DNA from 3 places in the Variovorax multivorans genome. Region 3 is predicted to be linked to each of the others. Evidence: predicted binding sites of a transcription regulator. Region 3 holds the regulator's gene; each other region holds the start of a gene.
The links. Region 3 encodes LexA, which represses DNA repair genes until DNA is damaged. Its sites were predicted from a motif close to ACTGTATNNNNATACAGT; they were not measured.
Positions count from the first base shown of each region.

Region 1: the regulator LexA is predicted to act here: its motif matches at 2,871-2,888, upstream of imuA (translesion DNA synthesis-associated protein ImuA).
Region 2: the regulator LexA is predicted to act here: its motif matches at 4,158-4,175, upstream of ACSFCA_RS13660 (DNA topoisomerase IV subunit B).

Region 1 is NZ_JBPJZL010000001.1:569,809-576,073, forward strand. It holds gene ACSFCA_RS02690 (error-prone DNA polymerase) at 1-724, opposite strand, end outside; gene ACSFCA_RS02695 (Y-family DNA polymerase) at 717-2,081, opposite strand; gene imuA (translesion DNA synthesis-associated protein ImuA) at 2,050-2,856, opposite strand; gene ACSFCA_RS02705 (aldo/keto reductase) at 2,957-3,892, shown strand; gene ACSFCA_RS02710 (Bug family tripartite tricarboxylate transporter substrate binding protein) at 3,879-4,850, opposite strand; gene ACSFCA_RS02715 (porin) at 4,866-5,993, opposite strand; gene ilvD (dihydroxy-acid dehydratase) at 6,111-6,265, opposite strand, start outside.
Region 2 is NZ_JBPJZL010000005.1:80,229-86,493, reverse strand. It holds gene bamC (outer membrane protein assembly factor BamC) at 1-964, opposite strand, end outside; gene dapA (4-hydroxy-tetrahydrodipicolinate synthase) at 1,105-2,031, opposite strand; gene ACSFCA_RS13675 (class I SAM-dependent methyltransferase) at 2,075-2,644, opposite strand; gene ACSFCA_RS13670 (hypothetical protein) at 2,658-2,798, opposite strand; gene ACSFCA_RS13665 (MFS transporter) at 2,812-4,041, opposite strand; gene ACSFCA_RS13660 (DNA topoisomerase IV subunit B) at 4,208-6,205, shown strand; gene ACSFCA_RS13655 (lytic transglycosylase domain-containing protein) at 6,220-6,265, shown strand, end outside.
Region 3 is NZ_JBPJZL010000001.1:243,277-249,541, forward strand. It holds gene adk (adenylate kinase) at 1-359, shown strand, start outside; gene ACSFCA_RS01145 (asparaginase) at 408-1,373, opposite strand; gene lexA (transcriptional repressor LexA) at 1,447-2,130, shown strand; gene ACSFCA_RS01155 (hypothetical protein) at 2,269-2,634, shown strand; gene ACSFCA_RS01160 (D-2-hydroxyacid dehydrogenase family protein) at 2,725-3,732, shown strand; gene ACSFCA_RS01165 (MFS transporter) at 3,729-4,886, shown strand; gene ACSFCA_RS01170 (3-hydroxyacyl-CoA dehydrogenase) at 5,043-6,265, shown strand, end outside.

The sequences.
Region 1 (6,265 bases), 330 kb from region 3:
CGTCACCGGCGGCCACGAGCGGCACGCCTGCCTCCTCGCCCGCCTGCATCAGCGTGACGAACCAGAGGTCGTCGTCGAGTTCGTTGAACAGTTCCACGGCCAGCCAGAGGTTTTCGCCGTACAGCGCCTTGGCGGCCATCAGGTCTTCGTGCAGCGTTGCGACATCCATCGCACCGCCGGGGTTGCGCTGCGGCACGAAAAGAATCTGGCAGTGCTGCAGCGAGGCCACGTCGCTGTCTTCCCAGCTCACGCGGTACTCGCCCTTGGGCAGCTCGGTGTTGCGCGCGGCGGTGATGAACTCGCACAGGTTGCCCCAACCCTCGGTGTCGTTCGCGATCACCACGAGCTTGAAGCGCTCGAACCGGAACTCGCTGCCGAACAGCAGGCGAAAAGCAGAATTGCGCGGAATCTCCGGCTCGTCGGGATGCTCGCGCTCATGCTCGGCCAGCTTCGCCGGCAGGTCGCGCAAGGCCACATGGGCCCGCACGATGCCCGCCACCGAGCATTCGTCGGTAATGGCGAGCGCGGTATAGCCAAGCTGGTAGGCCCGCTCCACCATCTGCTCCGGCGTCGAGGCTCCCCGCTGGAAACTGAAGTTGGTCAGGCAATGCAGCTCGGCATAGTCCGGCAGCGTCGGCGCGGCTTTTTTGCGCAGCGGCAACGGCAGCGCATGCACCTTGGCCGAGTTGCGCCCGCGCAGTTGCTTGCCGCTCAGGTCAGGCATAGAACCCCTGCAGATACCAGCGCACCTCGCCGGAAGAAAAGCGCGCGGCAGGCCGCTCGCGAAAGATCCAAACCAGCCCGGCCTCGGGGCTTTCCGCGACGTAGTAGTCGCGCATCGCGGGCTGGCCGCCGTCTTCCTTGTCGCCCCACCAGCCCGTCTCGACACGCTGCGGCCCGATCAGCCTGCTCAGCGGGCCGCGATAGCACGGGCGCTCACCGTCCATTTCGAGCAGCAGCGGTTCGGGCAGCAGCCATGGCGGGTAGATGGCATCGGGCTGCGAAGCCGCGGCCCTGGCAGCCTTTGCCTCCTTGCGAACCTTGTCGCCGGGCGCCTTCTCCTTTTCTTTCTGCAGCGCGGGCCGCCATGCCTGCTTGCGTTCGGGCCGGTGGTCGGCCTGTGCCGACGGCACCACCACCTGCTGCGCTCCGAGCCGCACGCTGAGCCGCTCGACCATCTCGTGCAGCCTGTCGCCCTTGCGGTTGTCTTCCGGCAGAAAGCTGGTGCTGGCGCCGGCCCACGGATCGGTTTCGAGCGTGCGCAGCCTGAGCCAACTCGCGGGCGCGGCCAGCGTGGTGAGGGCCAGTTTTTCGGACAGCAGGCGGCGCAGGTGCGCCATGTCCTGCGTGGGCTCGGCCGTGCGCACGGTGACCTGCTGGTGCGGCGGCAGGTTCACGCCGTTGAAGCGCTTGAGGTCGAGCGTCCACTCCAGTTCGAGCGCGCGTGCGCCACGCTGGCGGGCACGCAGCCAGATCTGCAGGGCCGACAGCAGCCGGTTGGCCGACCACATGAGTTCGGGCGCGGTCTCGGCCAGCGCGGGCAGCTCCAGCTTCTGCTCGAACACATCGGGCAGCGTGAGCCAGGCATGGCTTTCGGGGCGCAGGCCCCATGCGGCGTCGAGTGCCTCGCGCAACCCCGCGCCGAAGCGCCGCGTGAGGCCACCGCGCGGCAGTGCCGCCACCTCGCCCCAGGTGCGGCAACCCAGGCGCGCGAGCAGGTCGAGGTGTTCGCGCGCGGCGCTCAGCGTATCGAGCGGCAGCCCGGCCGGCACGTCCTGCGGCCGCTTTTCCTGTCGCACGAACAGGCGCAGCCGGGCCAGCGCGATCAGGCTCGTGGCGCCCTGCGCACCCTGCATGTGAACGTCGGGCGCGGGGTTGTCGGCCAGCAACTGGCGCATCAGCTGCAGCCGCCCGCCCCACAGGCGCTCGCAGGCGGAGACTTCGAGCATCAGCGCCTCGTCTTGCCAGGCAACGTGCGGCGTGTACCGCAGCGCCCACCAGCCCAGCGCTTCGGGCGTGTGCAAGACAGGAGCGTCGGGCGAGTCGGCGTCAAGCGACCACCGCAAGGCGATCCAGTGCATCCGGGCCTCCTTTCCACGCGTCGATGCGCACCACGGTCGCCGAGGTTGCCGAATCCCCGGCCGGCACCGTGCCCAGTTGCTGCAGACGCAGCTTGCGGCGAAGGCGGGCAGCGGCCAGCAATGCGATCATGCGTTCGTTGCGCGCCGGGAGCATCACCGGCGTAGCCAGCGGCGGGCCACGGCGCTTGAGGATGTGCAGCTCGATCTGCGACGCATCCGCTTCGCAGCGCCCGGCGCGAATGCGCAGCCGCGCGGGCGAGGCAGACAACGCGACCGATTCGGGCCGGCACACGAACAGCAGCACCTCGTGCTGCGCGGCCGCCAGCTGCAGCCGCCGCAGCTCGCCCACCCGCGCCTGCGGCAGCCAGGCCACGACGGCGGCGATGTCCGCGCAGCGCAGTGCCTGCTCGCAGGCCCACAGCCGCGCGGCCGGGGCCTCGCTCCTGACCCACATCAGGGCCTCCACCGGCAGCCCCTGCGCCGCGAGCGAGGGTCCGCAAGGCTCATAAGGCGCGCCGATCAGCACCACCGGCCCGCCCCGCGCCTGCACCGCCTGCCCCAGTGCGGGCAGCAGCAGCCGCCAGACATGGGCTTCGGGCACGACCTGCAGCAGCTCCGTCATCGCCCCGACCGGCCAGCCGCCGCCCGGCAACTGCGCATCGAGCGCAGCGTGGCCGGTGGCGACGACCTGTGCGTCGGCCAGGCCGAGCTCGTCGGCATGCCAGACGCCACGGCCTGCGGCAGCGGAAAAGGAGTCGAGGAAAGGAAGGCCCATGGTGAAGACTGTTAACTGTATTTTTATACAGTATTTCATGGGCCACAACAAGAAAGCCGTTTTTCTCTTTTTGCCCCCCATCGTCGGATACTGGCCGCCGATGCCGCCCTCGAAGGATTTCCCTCTCACCCGCGCCGAACTGCTGCGCCTGGGCGCCGCGCTGTGCGCAAGCGCCGCGCTCCCCGCCTCCGCACAACCGCAGAGCAAGTCCGCCATGAACACCCGCCCCATCCCCTCCACCCAGGAGGCCCTGCCCGTGATCGGCTGCGGCACCTGGATCGGCTTCGACCAGCGCCCCGGCAGCGAGGAATACAAGCGCCTGCCCGGCGTGCTCGACGCCCTGTTCACAGCCGGCGGCACGGTGATCGACAGCTCGCCGATGTACGGCCGCTCCGAAGAAACCACCGGCGAACTGCTGGCCGCAGCGAAGCAGCGCGACAAGGTCTTCCTCGCTACCAAGGTCTGGACCTCGGGCCGCGAGGCCGGCATCGAGCAGATGGAGCAATCGTTCGCGCGGCTGCGCACGCAGCGCATGGACTTGATGCAGGTGCACAACCTCCTCGACTGGCGCACGCACCTCGCCACGCTGCGCGGCTGGAAAGAAAAAGGCCGCGTGCGCTACATCGGCATCACGCACTACACGCCCTCGGCCTACGACGAGGTCGAGGCCGTGCTGCGCGCCGAGAAGCTCGACTTTCTGCAGATCAACTATTCGCTCGACGCGCGCGACGCCGAGCAGCGCCTGCTGCCGCTGGCGGCCGAGCGCGGCGTGGCGGTGATCGTCAACATGCCTTTCGGCGGCGGTGGCCTGCTGCGCCGTCTGCGCGACAAGCCGCTGCCCGCGTGGGCTGGCGAGATCGGCTGCACGAGCTGGGCGCAAGTGCTGCTGAAGTTCGTGCTGAGCCACCCGGCCGTGACCTGCACGATTCCCGGCACCAGCCGCAGCGAGCACATGGCGGACAACGCCGCGGCCGGCGCGGGCACTTTTCCCGATGCGGCCTTCTGGCGCCGCGAGGCCGCCGCTATTCGAACTTGACGTTGTGCTCCCGCACGGTGGCGCCGAAGGCGTCGTACTGCGTGCGGAAGAACTCGGCGAACTTCGCGGGACTCATGCCGTAGCCCTCGAAGCCCTGCTGCACCAGCTGGGCATGCACGTCGGGCCGCTTGAGCGTGTTCTGCAGCTCCAGCGAGAGCCTGTCGGTAATCGCCTGCGGCAGGCCCGGCGGCCCGAAGAAGCCGGCCCATGGCGTGATGGTGAGCTTGCCCAGCCCCAGCTCGCCGCCGGTCGGCACATCGGGCAGCAGGCCGCGGCGCTGCGGCAGCAGCGTCACCAGCGCGCGGATGCGCCCTTCCTTCACGAAGCCCGGTGCCAACGTGCCGGTGGTGAACATCATCTGGATCTGCCCGCCCAGCAGGTCGGTCATGGCCTGCATGTCGCCCTTGTAGCGCGCGTTGACCACCTTGCGGTCGCCCAGCAGTTGCAGCATCGCGAGTTCCGAAGCACTGTTGCTCGATGCCGAGTTGTAGGCACCCGGCTTGGCCGAGACCATTGCCAGCAGTTCATTCACGCTCTTCACCGGCAGGCTCGTCGGCACCACGAGGAACATCGAGAACTGCCCGGCCGAGCTGATCGGCGTGAAAGCCTTGAACGGGTCGTAGGGCGGCGTCGGCCGCAGCGTGGGCGCCGCCACCATCGCGGTGTTGGTGCCCATCAGCAGCGTGTAGCCATCGGGCTTGGCCGACGAGGTGGCCTGCGCCGCGAGCACGCCGTCGGCGCCGGGCCGGTTCTCCACGATCACCTGCTGGCCGAGTTGCTTCGACAGCCCCTCCGCGATGATGCGCGTGAGCACGTCAGCGCCGCCGCCGGGCGCGAAGCCGACGATCAGCCGCAGCGGCTTGTTCGGATACGCGTCGGCGCTCCAGGCCGCCGCGCCGGGCGGCATCGCGGCCGCAAGAGCCGGGAGCACCGCCATGGTCAGGGTTCTGCGTCGCATGAAAGGCTCCTTGGTTCAGAAGAGATGCCGCACACCGAATTCCCACCCCGACGAGCGCTGCCCGGCCCCGGGTGCAACGCCGCCGCTGACCACATAGCGCGCCTGTCCGCTGTTCATCAACCGCGCATAGGTGCCGTAGAGCGCGGTGCGCTTGGAGAGGTTGTGCACGTAGCCGATGCCGAACTGCCGCGCGTCGTCGCGGTTGCGCGGCATGCCGTTGGCGTTGCGCAGGCTCTCGTCGCTGCGGTCATCGAGATAGGCGTAGCTGATGCGGATGCGGCCGACCTCGAAGGCCGGAATGTGCGCGCCGATCTCCGTGGTGTTCTTGCGCACCGTGCCGCCCGCGAGCTTCACCGTCACCTTGTTGTAGAGCGCGAAGAACTTCGCAAAGCCCGCGTCCCACGAGCCACCGATGTTGGCGTGCGTGTAGTTGCCGATGGTGGCGGTGGCGTCGAAGTGCGAGCGCGTGACGGCCGCCGCGATGTCGAACGCGCCCGAGGCGAAGCCGAAGCGCGCGCCGGCGAAGTTGCCGTCGTCGCGGTTCGCCACGGTGGAGTCGTTCTCGCCGGTGCCGACCATCGCCATGCCATAGAAGCCGCCGATGTTGGGCGGCAGCCAGTAGCTCACCGTGTTGCTGCCGGTGATGGCCGTGGGCAACGGCCCGGTGCCCGCGCCCGCGAAGGTGAGGTTGCCCGCGCGCGCCACGCCATTGGCGTTGAAGGGGTCGAAGTAGATGCTGTTGTAGTGCGTGGGAATGAAGTCGTGGCCCAGCCGCACTTCGCCCAGTGTGTCTGACGAGAGGCTCACGAAGGACATGCGGTCGAAGGTTATGGGCCCCGCCGCGCCCGCGCCGCTCGTCTGGTTGTTGCTGTTGCTCGGCCGGCCTGTGCCGTTGTCGGGGTTCAGGCTGCCTTCGAGCCAGAAGCCCGCGCGCAGGCCGCCGCCCAGGTCTTCTGTGCCGCGAAATCCGAGCCGGCTGGTCGAGAGCCCGCCGTTCGACAGAGCCTTGACCGAGCCGCCACCGGCGCCGCTCGTGTACTGGATGCCGAGGTCCACCACGCCGAACACGGTGACGCTGGATTGCGCATGCGCCGCGCCGCTGCTTGCCAGCCCCAATGCCGACCACATCAAAAATCTCTTCATGGTTTTTTGTCTCCTGCTTCTTCTCTTCGGTTGAAAAACTCTGGAATCGCGCGCAGGGCTGCCACCGGGTGCGAACGGGGGTTCGCACCGGTTGGCGAAGGCCGGGGTGAAAAAGGTCTAGCTCGAGGGCTCGGGGCGTTCGGTGCGCACGAGCACTGCGCCCTTGGAGAGCGGGCTCACGTTGCGCCGGTACTGCTGCAGCCAGCCGGTGTCGAAGGCCGGCGGCGGCGCCTGCCAGTCGGCGCGGCGGGCCTGGAGTTCGGCGTCGGTCA
Region 2 (6,265 bases), on a different contig from region 3:
AGATGCGGAACTTGAGCGGCGCTTCGCTCTTGCTCGAGCCGCTGAACAGCTTGCCGAAGAAGCCGGGCTCCTTCTTGTCGGGATCGGGTGTCACGTAGCGCACGTAGTACAGGCCGGCGCTGCGATCGCGGTCTTCCACGGTGAAGCCGGTGCGGTCGAGCGCGAGGCCGACGCGGCGCCATGCGCGGTCGAAGCCTTCGCTGATCTGCACGACCGGCTGGTTGCCGACCTTGGCGATGGTGGCGGTCTTGGTCGGCGCGGTGGTGGCGGCCAGGATCTTCGACTGCTCTTGCGAGACGCCGAGCTTGACCATCAGGCGGCGCAGGAATTCGGTTTCGAGTTCAGGATCGCTGGGGCGGGGCTGCCACACGGTCTGGTCCTGGCGCGAGTTGTTGTAGACCTCTTGCATGCCGCGGTGGCTGATGAAGATCTCGGTGCCGGTCGGCGTGCGCTCCAGGCGGGTGCGGAAGCGGTCGAGTTCGCCGGTCGAGTAGACCGAATCGACCAGCTTGCCCAGCGTGCCACGGATGATGTCCTGCGGCAGCTTGGCGCGGTTCTCGGCCCAGTCGGTTTCCATGATGCCCAGGTTGCGCTGGTCGGTGGTCAGCAGGAAGCCGCTTTCCTGCCAGAAGTCTTTCACCGGGTCCCAGAGCTGGTCGGGCGTGCGGTTGACGATGATCCAGCGCTGCGTGCCCGAGCGCTCCATGCGCACGTCGCCGATGTTGCTCACGGCGGTGGGGATGCCGGGGGCGTTGGCGATGCCGGCCTGGTAGGCATTGGCAGTCACTGCGCCGCCGGGAATGGCATAGCGGTTGTCGCGCGAGAGTTGGGAGAGATCGGGTGGGACTTCGAGCGTCGGGGCCTTGCCTGCGCTCTTGTAGTCGATCTTGTCGCTCTCGAGGACGGAGCAGGCGGCGAGGCTGGCAACGAGGGCCAGCAGTGCAAGTCGCGAAAGGTTCTTCAACGTCGTCTTCCTTGTTGGAATGGTTCGGTCTATCTATGGGCCGCAGTGCCCGCCATCTCAGAGCACGGTTCGGGCAAAAGGTTGCTTAACCTTGCTGCGACCAGGGGAAAGGCAGGTCCGGAATGTACGGGGAGGGGTGCTCAGCCCTTCAGCAGGCCGGTGGCGCGCAGGGCGCCTTCGACTGCGGGGCGGCTCGCTTCGCCGAGTTCGGTGAGCGGCAAGCGCAACGCGCCACCGCAAAGGCCGAGCCGGGCCATGGCCCACTTCAGCGGAATCGGGTTGGGCTCGACGAACAGGTTGCGGTGCAGCGGCATGAGCTCGAACTGGATCTGCATGGCGCGCTTGACGTCGCCTGCCAGCGCCGCCACGCACAGCTCGTGCATCTTGCGCGGCGCGATGTTGGCCGTGACGCTGATGTTGCCCTGGCCGCCGCAGAGCATGAGCGCGACCGCGGTCGGGTCGTCGCCGGAGTAGACGGCAAAGTTCTTCGGCACATCGCGAATGAGCCACTGGGCCCGCTCGATGTTGCCGGTGGCTTCCTTGATGCCGATGATGCCGGGCACCTGCGCCAGGCGCAGCACGGTGTCGTGCGCCATATCGGCGACGGTGCGGCCGGGCACGTTGTAAAGCACGATGGGCAGGTCGCCCACGGCCTCGGCAATGGCCTTGAAGTGCTGGTACTGGCCCTCTTGCGTGGGCTTGTTGTAGTACGGAACGACCTGGAGCTGCGAATCGGCGCCAACGCCCTTGGCGAACTTGGCGAGCTCGATGGCTTCCTTGGTCGAATTCGCGCCGCAGCCGGCCATCACGGGCACGCGGCCCTTGGCCTGCTCGACCGAGACACGGATGATTTCGCAGTGCTCTTCGACATCGACCGTCGGCGATTCGCCGGTGGTGCCGACCACGCCTAGGCAGTCGGTGCCTTCTTCGATGTGCCAGTCGATGAGCCGCCGCAGGGCGGGGTAGTCGACACTGCCGTCGTCGTGCATCGGCGTGACGAGCGCGACGATGCTGCCTGTCAGTTGCTCCAAGGGGGAATCTCTTTGTCGGTGGACGAAAGCGCCGATTCTACTTACTCCGGCGCCCCGCAAGACAGCCGCCCCGACCCCCTCAGTTTCCCTTAAGGAGGTGGCGGGGCGGCTGGCCGGCGTCGGGTGCGGCCGGGCGAATGGCCGCGATTCGCTGCACGAAGCGCGCCGGTTCCGGGATGAAGCCGTCCTCGTAGGCCACCACCCGCAGGCCGGCGCAGGCCGCCAGCAGTTCGCCGGGCTGCAGCAGGAAGTCGGGGCGCGAGGGCTTGCCGACGGTCTCATTGCCCACGGCAAAGGTTTCGTAAAGCAGCACGCCGCCCGGCGCCACCGTGCCCACGATGTCGGCCATGCGCGGACGCCAGAGGTAGTTGGTGACGACAACAGCGCCGAAGGCCTGGCCGGCAAAGGGCCAGGGGCCGGATTCGATGTCCGCCTCGACGATGCGGCCGAAGGCGCCGGCTGCCTCGACGGCTTCGGGCGAGCGGTCGACACCGGTGACCGGGTGCCCGCGGCCCGCGAACCACTGCATGTGCCGCCCGGCGCCACAAGCCACGTCGAGCACCGAGGCTCCTGGCGCGAGCAGGTGCGACCATCGGACGATCCATTCGGAAGGCGCGGACAGGCCGTGCATGGGTGCTACATCTTTCATATCCGACCTGGCCTCAGAAGCAGGACCAGATCTGATCGACCAGCGTCACCAGAAAGTCCGGGTGCACGTAAAGCGCGAATACGCCGCCCAGCACAGCCAGCGCGGCGGCCAGCCAGCCCGCGTGGACGATGTGGTGGCGCATTTGCGGAGTCATCCTGATTTATAGATCAACCCGCAGCGCCGGCCGGCTGGGGCGACGAGCGCGCAATGGCGCTTTCCTTCACCGGCAGGTTTATGAGCGCCGCGAACACGCCCAGCGCGATCGCGATGTACCAGACGATGTCGTAGCTGCCGGTGGTGTCGTACAGGTAGCCGCCCAGCCACACGCCCAGGAACGAGCCGACCTGGTGGCTCAGGAACACGAAGCCGCTGAGCATCGAAAGATGCGCCACGCCGAAGATGCCCGCCACGATCGCATTGGTCGCGGGCACGGTGGACAGCCACAGGAAGCCCATCGCCGCCGAGAACACATACACGCTGAGCGGGGAGATCGGCGCCATCAGGAACAGCGCGATCGACACCGCCCGTGCGAAGTAGATCGCCGCGAGGATCTTGCGCTTGGCCAGCTTCTGCCCCAGCAGTCCCACCGTGTAAGTGCCGAACACGTTGAACAGCCCGATCAGCGCCAGCGCGTAGCCAGCCACCTCGGCTGGCAGCGCGCGGTCGCGCAGGTAGGTCGGCATGTGGATGCCGATGAACGCCAGCTGAAAGCCGCAGACGAAGTAGCCCGCCATCAGCAGGCCGAAGCTGGGGTAGCGGAAGGCTTCGCCCACAGCCTGCAGCACCGACTGTTCGCGGTGCCCGGCCAGCGCCGCCGTCCTCGGTTCGCGCAGGCCGAAGGCCAGCGGGATGATGACCAGCACCAGCACAGCCACGACCGCCAGCGCCGTCTGCCAGCCCAGGTGGCCGATCAGCCGCCCCTCGATGGGCGCCATCAGGAACTGGCCGAACGAGCCGGCTGCTGCCGCCACGCCCATGGCCCAAGAGCGCCGCTCGGCCGGAATCTGCCGCCCGATCACGCCGTAGATCACCGCATAGGTCGAGCCAGCCTGCGCCGCGCCAATCAGCACGCCCGCACTCAGCGTGAAGAGCAGCGGCGTCGGCGAATGCGCCATGCCGAACAGCCCCAGCGCATAGAACACCGAGCCGCCGATCAACACCCGGAAAGCACCGAACCTGTCGGCCAGCATGCCCGCGAACACGCCGAAGATGCCCCATGAGAGGTTCTGGATGGCCAGCGCGAACGAGAAGGTCTGCCGGCTCCAGTCCTGCGCCTGCGTGATCGGCTGCAGCCAGAGCCCGAAGCCATGGCGGATGCCCATCGAGAGCGTGACGATCATCGCCCCGCAGAAAAGTACTTGCTTGACCGAGAGGGCGGGAGCGGCGGGGGATTGCATGACTTCGAATGTAACGATTCACCTGCTCCGGCAGGCGGCACGGCGGCCAAAGCCATTGATGATTTATCGGGGCGGTTTCAATGCGCGTCGGGCATCAAAGCAGTTCCTGAGCGCCTCCTGTATGGGTATCCAGTTGTTTGGCGGCGACTGACTACAATCCGCCCCCATGGCGACTCCCCCCAAGACTCCCCCCAATTCACCGTCCGCGTCCTCCGGCTACTCGGAAGGCTCCATCCGCGTGCTCAAGGGCCTCGAGCCCGTCAAGCAGCGCCCGGGCATGTACACCCGCACCGACAACCCGCTGCACATCATCCAGGAAGTGCTCGACAACGCCGCCGACGAGGCGCTCGCGGGCTACGGCAAGAAGATCAAGGTCACGCTGCATACCGACAGCTCCGTCAGCGTCGAAGACGACGGCCGGGGCATTCCCTTCGGCCTGCATCCTGAAGAAAAGGCCCCCGTGATCGAGCTCGTGTACACCCGGCTGCACGCGGGCGGCAAGTTCGACAAGGGCTCGGGCGGCGCCTACAGCTTCTCGGGCGGCCTGCACGGCGTGGGCGTGTCGGTGACCAATGCGCTGTCGAAGCGGCTCGAAGTCACCTCGCATCGAGAAGGTTCGGCCGCCAAGCTGGCCTTCAGTGCCGGCGATGTGATCGAGGCGCTCGAAATCCGAAAGCTCGAAGCCGGCGAGCGCAAGCAGGGCACCACCGTGCGCGCCTGGCCTGACGCCAAGTACTTCGAAACCGCCGTGCTGCCCATGGGCGAACTCACGCATCTGCTGCGCAGCAAGGCCGTGCTGATGCCCGGCGTGAGCGTCACGCTCACGAACGAGAAGACCAAGGAAACGCAGCAGTGGCTCTACAAGGGCGGCCTGAGCGACTACCTGATGCAGACGCTCAACGGCGACCCCGTCATTCCGCTGTTCGAAGGCAGCGGCCATGCCGACAAGAACGCCGACAACTTCGCCGAAGGCGAGGGCGCCGACTGGTGCGTGGCCTTCACCGAAGACGGCCAGCCGGTGCGCGAGAGCTACGTCAACCTGATTCCCACCAGCGCCGGCGGCACGCACGAAAGCGGCCTGCGCGACGGCCTCTTCACCGCGGTGAAAGGCTTCATCGAATTGCATTCGCTGTTGCCCAAGGGCGTGAAGCTGCTGCCCGAAGACGTGTTCGCGCGCGCTTCGTATGTGCTCAGCGCCAAGGTGCTCGATCCGCAGTTCCAGGGCCAGATCAAGGAACGCCTGAACTCGCGCGACGCCGTGCGCCTGGTGTCGAGCTTCGTGCGCCCCGCGCTCGAGCTGTGGCTCAACCAGCACGTCGACTACGGCAAGAAGCTCGCCGAACTGGCCATCAAGGCCGCGCAGACGCGTCAGCGCGCCGGCCAGAAGGTCGAGAAGCGCAAGGGCTCCGGCGTGGCCGTGCTGCCCGGCAAGCTGACCGACTGCGAGAGCAAGGACATCAGCCACAACGAAGTCTTCCTGGTCGAGGGCGACTCCGCCGGCGGCAGCGCCAAGATGGGCCGCGACAAGGAAAGCCAGGCCATCCTGCCCCTGCGCGGCAAGGTGCTCAACACCTGGGAAGTGGAGCGCGACCGGCTGTTCGCCAACACTGAAATCCACGACATCTCGGTCGCTGTGGGCGTCGATCCGCACGGCCCCAACGACACGCCCGACATGAGCGGCCTGCGCTACGGCAAGGTCTGCATCCTGAGCGATGCCGACGTGGACGGCTCGCATATCCAGGTGCTGCTGCTCACGCTGTTCTTCCGTCACTTCCCGAAACTCATCGAAGCCGGCCACGTGTATGTCGCAAAGCCGCCATTGTTCCGGGTCGATGCGCCTGCGCGCGGCAAGAAGCCGGCCTCCAAGGTCTATGCGCTGGACGAGGGCGAACTGACCGCCACGCTCGACAAATTGCGTAAAGATGGCGTGCGCGAAGGCGCCTGGAGCATCAGCCGCTTCAAGGGCCTGGGCGAAATGAGCGCGGAACAATTGTGGGAAACCACGCTCAATCCAGACACCCGGCGCCTGATGCAGGTCCAATTGGGCCGGTTCGACTTCACGTCCACCCAGGGCGAAATCACCAAGCTCATGGGCAAGGGCGAAGCGGCAGCCCGGCGCGAACTCATGGAGTTGCGCGCCGACGATGTCGACATCGATGTTTGATTCCTCCACCACGCATGTCAGTTTTCAAGCGCTTGTTGCTATTGGCCTTCCTGCTGTGTA
Region 3 (6,265 bases):
GCGTCAAGCTCGACTACGTGCTCGAAATCGACGTGCCCTTCAGCGACATCATCGAACGCATGAGCGGCCGCCGCTCGCACCCGGCCTCGGGCCGCACCTACCACGTCAAGTTCAATCCGCCCAAGGTGGAAGGTAAGGACGACGTCACTGGTGAAGACCTGATCCAGCGCGAAGACGACAAGGAAGAAACCGTGCGCAAGCGGCTCGACGTGTACAGCCAGCAGACGCGGCCACTGGTCGACTACTACTCCGCCTGGGCCAAGACCGACCCAGCCGCCGCGCCGAAGTACCGCGCCATCAAGGGTGTGGGCACGGTCGACGAGATCACGCAGCGTGCGCTGGCTGCACTGAGCAGCTGATCCCGATCTGATTCCCGAAACCGCCCCTTCAACGGGGCGGTTTTGTTTTCACCCCAGTAGTTCCAGCATCAGCGCGATGCGCGCCTTCGCGGGTGTCAGCGCGCCCGCATCACGGAGCTGGTCCCCGGCCTTCGGCAGGATGCGTCCGTTCGCGCAACGCGTGGCTCGAACCACCGCAACGCCCGCGTCCTGCGCCTTGAGCGCTGACGCTTCCAACGCATGGTGCAGGGTGCCGTTGCCGGTGGCGGCGAGCACCAGCCCGCGCACGGGCCCGGCAGCGCCGTGCTGCAGCAGGGCTTCGATCACAGCTCCGCTGACGCCGGCATGGCTCACGACGATCTCGACGCGGGGCCACTGCACGGAGGTCGCCTCGAAGAGCTTCGACGCCTGCGACGCCGATCCCTCGGGCCACTCCCGGACACGGCGCACCTCTCCTTCTTCGACGTAGCCGACCGGCCCCGCATCGCCTGAAGCAAAGGCATCGAGCCGATAGGTGTGCACCTTCTGGATATCGACGCCACTGTGGATAGCGCCGGCGCACACCACGGTCACGCCCCGTGCGCCTTCCGTCGCGGCGACGCTGACGGCGTCGCGCACGTTCTGCGGTCCGTCGGGCGCCAGCGCGGTGGCCGGGCGCATCGCACAGGTGAGCACCACGGGCTTGGACGGAGCCAGCACAGAGTGCAGGAAGAACGCCGTCTCTTCGAGCGTGTCGGTGCCATGCGTGATCACCACGCCCGCCACGTCGGCCTGGGCCAGCCAATGCGCACAGCGCCGGGCCAGCTGCTGCCAGATGTCGAACGACATGTCCTTGCTGTCGACCTGCGCCACCTGCTCTGCTTCCAGCGATACACCCTGGGGCGCCTCGATCCCGCCCAACAGATCGGCCACGCCCACCTGCCCGGCGGTGTAGCCGATGTTGTCGCCGCTGCTGGCTGCCCGGCCGGCAATGGTGCCGCCCGTTCCCAAAACCACCACACGACGGCGCACTTCAGGCGAAGAGGAATTGACCATGGCTTGTCAACTTTTAAAAACTGGTTAAAAATACAGGTACTGGATATCTAGCCAGTGCCGCAAGGAACCACATATGCAGTTCGCCGTGAAGCTTACAGCCCGCCAGCAGCAGATCCTGGATCTCATCCAGAGCGCCATCGCACGCACTGGTGCGCCACCCACGCGCGCCGAAATCGCCAATGAGCTCGGGTTCAAGTCGGCCAACGCCGCCGAAGAGCACCTGCAGGCGCTGGCACGCAAGGGCGTCATCGAACTCGTCAGCGGCACCTCCCGCGGCATCCGCCTCAAGGGCGACGCCCTGCGCTCTCTCAACGAAACGCGTCATCGCGAAGGTGGCCAGTTCTCGCTCTCGCTGCCCGGCATGGCCCAGCTGGCGCTGCCGCTCATTGGCCGCGTCGCAGCCGGCTCCCCCATCCTGGCGCAAGAACACGTCGACCAGACCTACTACGTCGAGAACACGCTGTTTCAGCGCCAACCCGACTATTTGCTCAAGGTGCGCGGCATGTCGATGCGCGACGCCGGCATCATGGACGGCGACCTGCTCGCGGTGCAGGCCACCAAGGAAGCGCGCAACGGCCAGATCGTGGTTGCGCGCCTGGGTGACGAAGTGACCGTCAAGCGCCTGAAGCGCAACAAGCAGGTCATCGAACTGCACGCCGAAAACCCCGACTACCCGACCATCATCGTCCAGCCGGGCGAGCCTTTCGAAATCGAAGGCCTCGCGGTTGGCCTCATCCGCAACACCATGCTGATGTAGGCCTCGCGGCCTGCTTTCCGCAGCACCCCATCCGGCAGCGACAGGTGGCGGGCGTATGGCGAAGAGTCGCCATCACCCTGTCGCGGCCGATTCAAGAAATCCTGCCTGTGTTCAACCTCATACTTTTTTGGAGTTCACATGGGAATCGCCCTCCTCGCCATCGCTGATTTCTGGATGCCGCTGCAATCGCTGGCCAGCCGCCTGATGCCGGCGCGCCGCCCTCACCGCAGGGATCGCCTCGACGCAGCCGAAACCTCGGCCGGATTGCGCTATGTAGCAGTGCGCCCTGCCTGCACCGCCCGCTCCAGCGGCACTGCAACGCCCACAGCCCCAGCGCGTCCGTTGCGCGTGGTCCGCGTGGTCGACGGCAAGGGCCAGCAGCACAGCAACCGCGTCGTGATCTCTGGTCGCATGGCCGACGTCTGCGCCGAACTCGACCGGCTGGCAGCGCTCGAAACCGCCGAAACCATGGCCACGCCCCCGCGTTCAACACGCCTGCATTGAGCCCGAACACCCCTGCGAGCGGCTGTGGGGGCGGGTATCCAAACGTTCACGGGCACGACATTCCAATGCTGCGAGGCACAATGGCACGCCATGAACATTGTGATCCTCGACGATTACCAGGACGCCGTGCGCAAATTGCGCTGCGCCGCCAAGCTGGACGCGTACGCGGCCAAGGTCTACACCAACACGGTGAAGGGCATCGGGCAACTGTCGGTCCGCCTCAAGGATGCCGACGTGATCGTGCTGATCCGCGAGCGCACCCATATCTCGCGCCAGCTGATCGAGAAGCTGCCCAAGCTCAAGCTCATCTCGCAGACCGGGCGCGTCGCCGGGCACATCGACGTCGCGGCCTGCACCGAGCGCGGCGTGGCGGTGGCGGAAGGCTCGGGCTCTCCGCAGGCGCCTGCGGAGCTCACTTGGGCGCTCATCATGGCTGCCATGCGCCGGCTGCCCCAGTACATCAGCAACCTCAAGCACGGTGCATGGCAACAGTCAGGCCTCAAGTCGGCCTCGATGCCGCCCAACTTCGGGCTCGGCTCGGTGCTCAAGGGCAAGACGCTGTGCATCTGGGGCTATGGCCGCATCGGCCAGTTGGTCGCGCGCTATGGGCAGGCCTTCGGAATGCAGGTCGTGATCTGGGGCCGTGAAGCCAGCTGCGCCAAGGCCCGCTCCGACGGCTTCCAGGTCGCGCAGAACCGTCACGAGTTCTTCGCCGCTGCAGACGTGCTGTCGGTGCATCTGCGGCTCAACGAAGAAACCAACGGTCTCATCACGCTGGAAGACCTCTCGCGCATGAAGCCGACTGCGTTGTTCGTTAACACCTCGCGCGCCGAACTGGTCGAAGCCGACGCCCTGCTCGCCGCACTCAACCGCGGCCGCCCCGGGCTGGCAGCCATCGACGTGTTCGAGAGCGAGCCGCCGCTGCAAGGCCATGCGCTGCTGCGCCTCGAGAACTGCATCTGCACGCCGCACATCGGCTACGTCGAGCAGGAAAGCTACGAAAGCTATTTCGGGCAGGCCTTCGACAACGTCGTGAGCTACATCAACGGCAACCCCACGAACATCGTGAATCCCGGCGCGCTGCAGGTCCGCCGGTGAGCCGGCCGGCGCCACAGGGTGCGCTCTGGGCGCTGCTCGTTGGCAATTTCGTGATTGGCACGGGCGTGATGGTGGTGCCCGGCACGCTCAATGAAATCAGCACATCGCTCTCGGTCACGGTCGCCACCGCGGGGCAACTGATCACGGCCGCCGCGGCGGTGATGTGCATCGGCGCTCCGCTGCTGGCCGCCGCAGTGGCGGGCTGGGACCGCCGGCAACTGCTGGCCATCACCCTGCTCTGGTACGCCGCCGGCCACGTCCTCTGCGCGCTGATGCCGAGCTTCGGCGCCCTGCTGCCGGTGCGCATGCTCACGGTGATCGCGCCGGCCATCTTCACGCCCCAGGCTGCGGCCTGCGCCGGCATGCTGGTGCCGCCCGAGCATCGCGGACGCGCCGTCACCTTCGTCTTCCTCGGCTGGTCGATGGCATCGGTGCTGGGCCTGCCCATCGGCGCGCTGATCGGCGGGCATCTGGGCTGGCGCATGGCTTTCATGGCAATCGCGGCACTCAGTGTCGCGAGCGCGACATCGATCTGGCTCACCTTGCCGGGCGGCATCCGCCCTGCCGCGTTGACCGCCGAAGCATGGTTGCGCGTGTTGCGCAGCCCGGTGCTGATGGGCATCGTGTCGGTCACGGCGCTGCAGGGCGCCGGCCAGTTCGTGCTGTTCAGCTATTTCGGTCCGATCCTCAAGCAGAGCTTCGGTGCCGACGCCACCACACTGAGCGTGATGTGGGCGCTGTTCGGCGTTTGCGGGCTGGTCGGCAACATGGTGGTCAGCCGGTACATCGACCGCGTGGGCGCCGGCCGCATGGTGCTGATCACGACCGTGCTGATCGCTTCGAGCCTGCTCGTGTGGCCGCTGGCCTCCACGCTCGCCTGGCTGGCCGTTGTGCTCGTTCCCTGGGGTCTGGGTTGCTTCGCCACCAATTCGGCCCAACAGGCCCGGCTGGTGGGCCTGGCGCCCGCACTCGCGCCGGGCTCGGTGGCGCTCAACAGTTCCGGCATCTATACCGGCCAGGCCGTGGGCGCTGCGCTCGGCGGCTGGCTGCTCGCCAACGATGCGGGCGCCTGGATGAGCTGGGCCGGCCTGGGCCTGGTGCTGATCGCCATTGCGCTGAGCGTGGCCATCGACCGCAGCCGCCGCACGGCCTGAAAACGCCTCCGCGTAAAACCCGTCACGCCCCATCCGCGCGGGACTGCAAAATCGAAGCCTTCGACAGCAGCATCTGCTCGGCACCTGCTTCGACACCTACTTTGGCGCCTGCACGGCAGGCCCGGATACCACCCAACCAGTGAAAATCTCCAGCAAATGACAGTGAACTACTCCCGAATCGGCGTCATCGGCGCCGGCGCCATGGGTCGCGGCATCGCGCAGATTGCCGCCCAGGCGGGCAGCGAAGTGCTGCTGCTCGACAGCTTCGCGGGCGCCGCCGAACGCGGCCGCGAAGCCCTCGTCGCCCAATGGAACAAGCTGCACGAGAAGAACAAGATCGACGCCGCCACGCGCGATGCCCAGATCGCCCGCGTCAAGGCCGTCGATTCCATCCAGGCGCTGGCCGGCTGCGATCTTGTGATCGAAGCCGTGGTCGAAGATCTGGAAATCAAGCGCAAGCTGTTCCGCGAGCTCGAAGGCGTGGTGGCCGAGACCGCCACGCTGGTCACCAACACTTCTTCGCTCTCGGTGACGGCGATCGCGGCCGGGCTCAAGCGCCCCGAGCGCATCGCGGGCTTCCACTTCTTCAACCCCGTGCCGCTGATGAAGGTGGTCGAGGTGGTCGCGGGCTTCAAGACCGCGCCCGAGGTCTGCAAGCAACTGGCCGACTATGCGGTGCAGATGGGCCACAGCGCCGTACAGGCACAAGACACGCCCGGCTTCATCGTCAACCACGCGGGCCGCGGCTACGGCACCGAGGCGCTGCGCATCGTCGGCGAAGGCGTGACCGACTTCGTGACGGTCGACCGCATCCTCAAGGACCAGGCCGGCTTTCGCCTCGGCCCGTTCGAGCTGTTGGACCTGACGGCGCTCGACGTGTCGCACCCGGTGATGGAGTCGATCTACCACCAGTACTTCGAGGAGCCGCGCTTCCGCCCGAGCGTGATCACCGCGCAGCGCCTGGCAGCCGGCGCCCTGGGCCGCAAGACCAACGAGGGCTTCTACCGCTACAACGACGGCGTGATGCAGCAGACGCCCGAGGCGCCGCCGCCAGTGGTCGAGGGCACGCCCTCCGTCTGGGTCTCGCCGCGCGCAGCACGTCGCGCCGAGCTGCTGCGCCTCGTGAACACGCTGGGCGCGCAGATCGACAGCGGCGCCACGGCCGCGCCGCATTCGCTGATCCTGGTTGCGCCGCTGGGCTTCGACGTGACCACGGTCGCCGCGGTCGAGCGCCTGGACGCCACGCGCACCATCGGCATCGACATGCTGATCGACGACGCCGCCACCAAGCGCCGCGTACTCGCCACCAACCCCGCCACGCGCCGCGACATCCGCGACGCCGCGCACGCCCTCTTCGCCCGCGACGGCAAGGCCGTGAG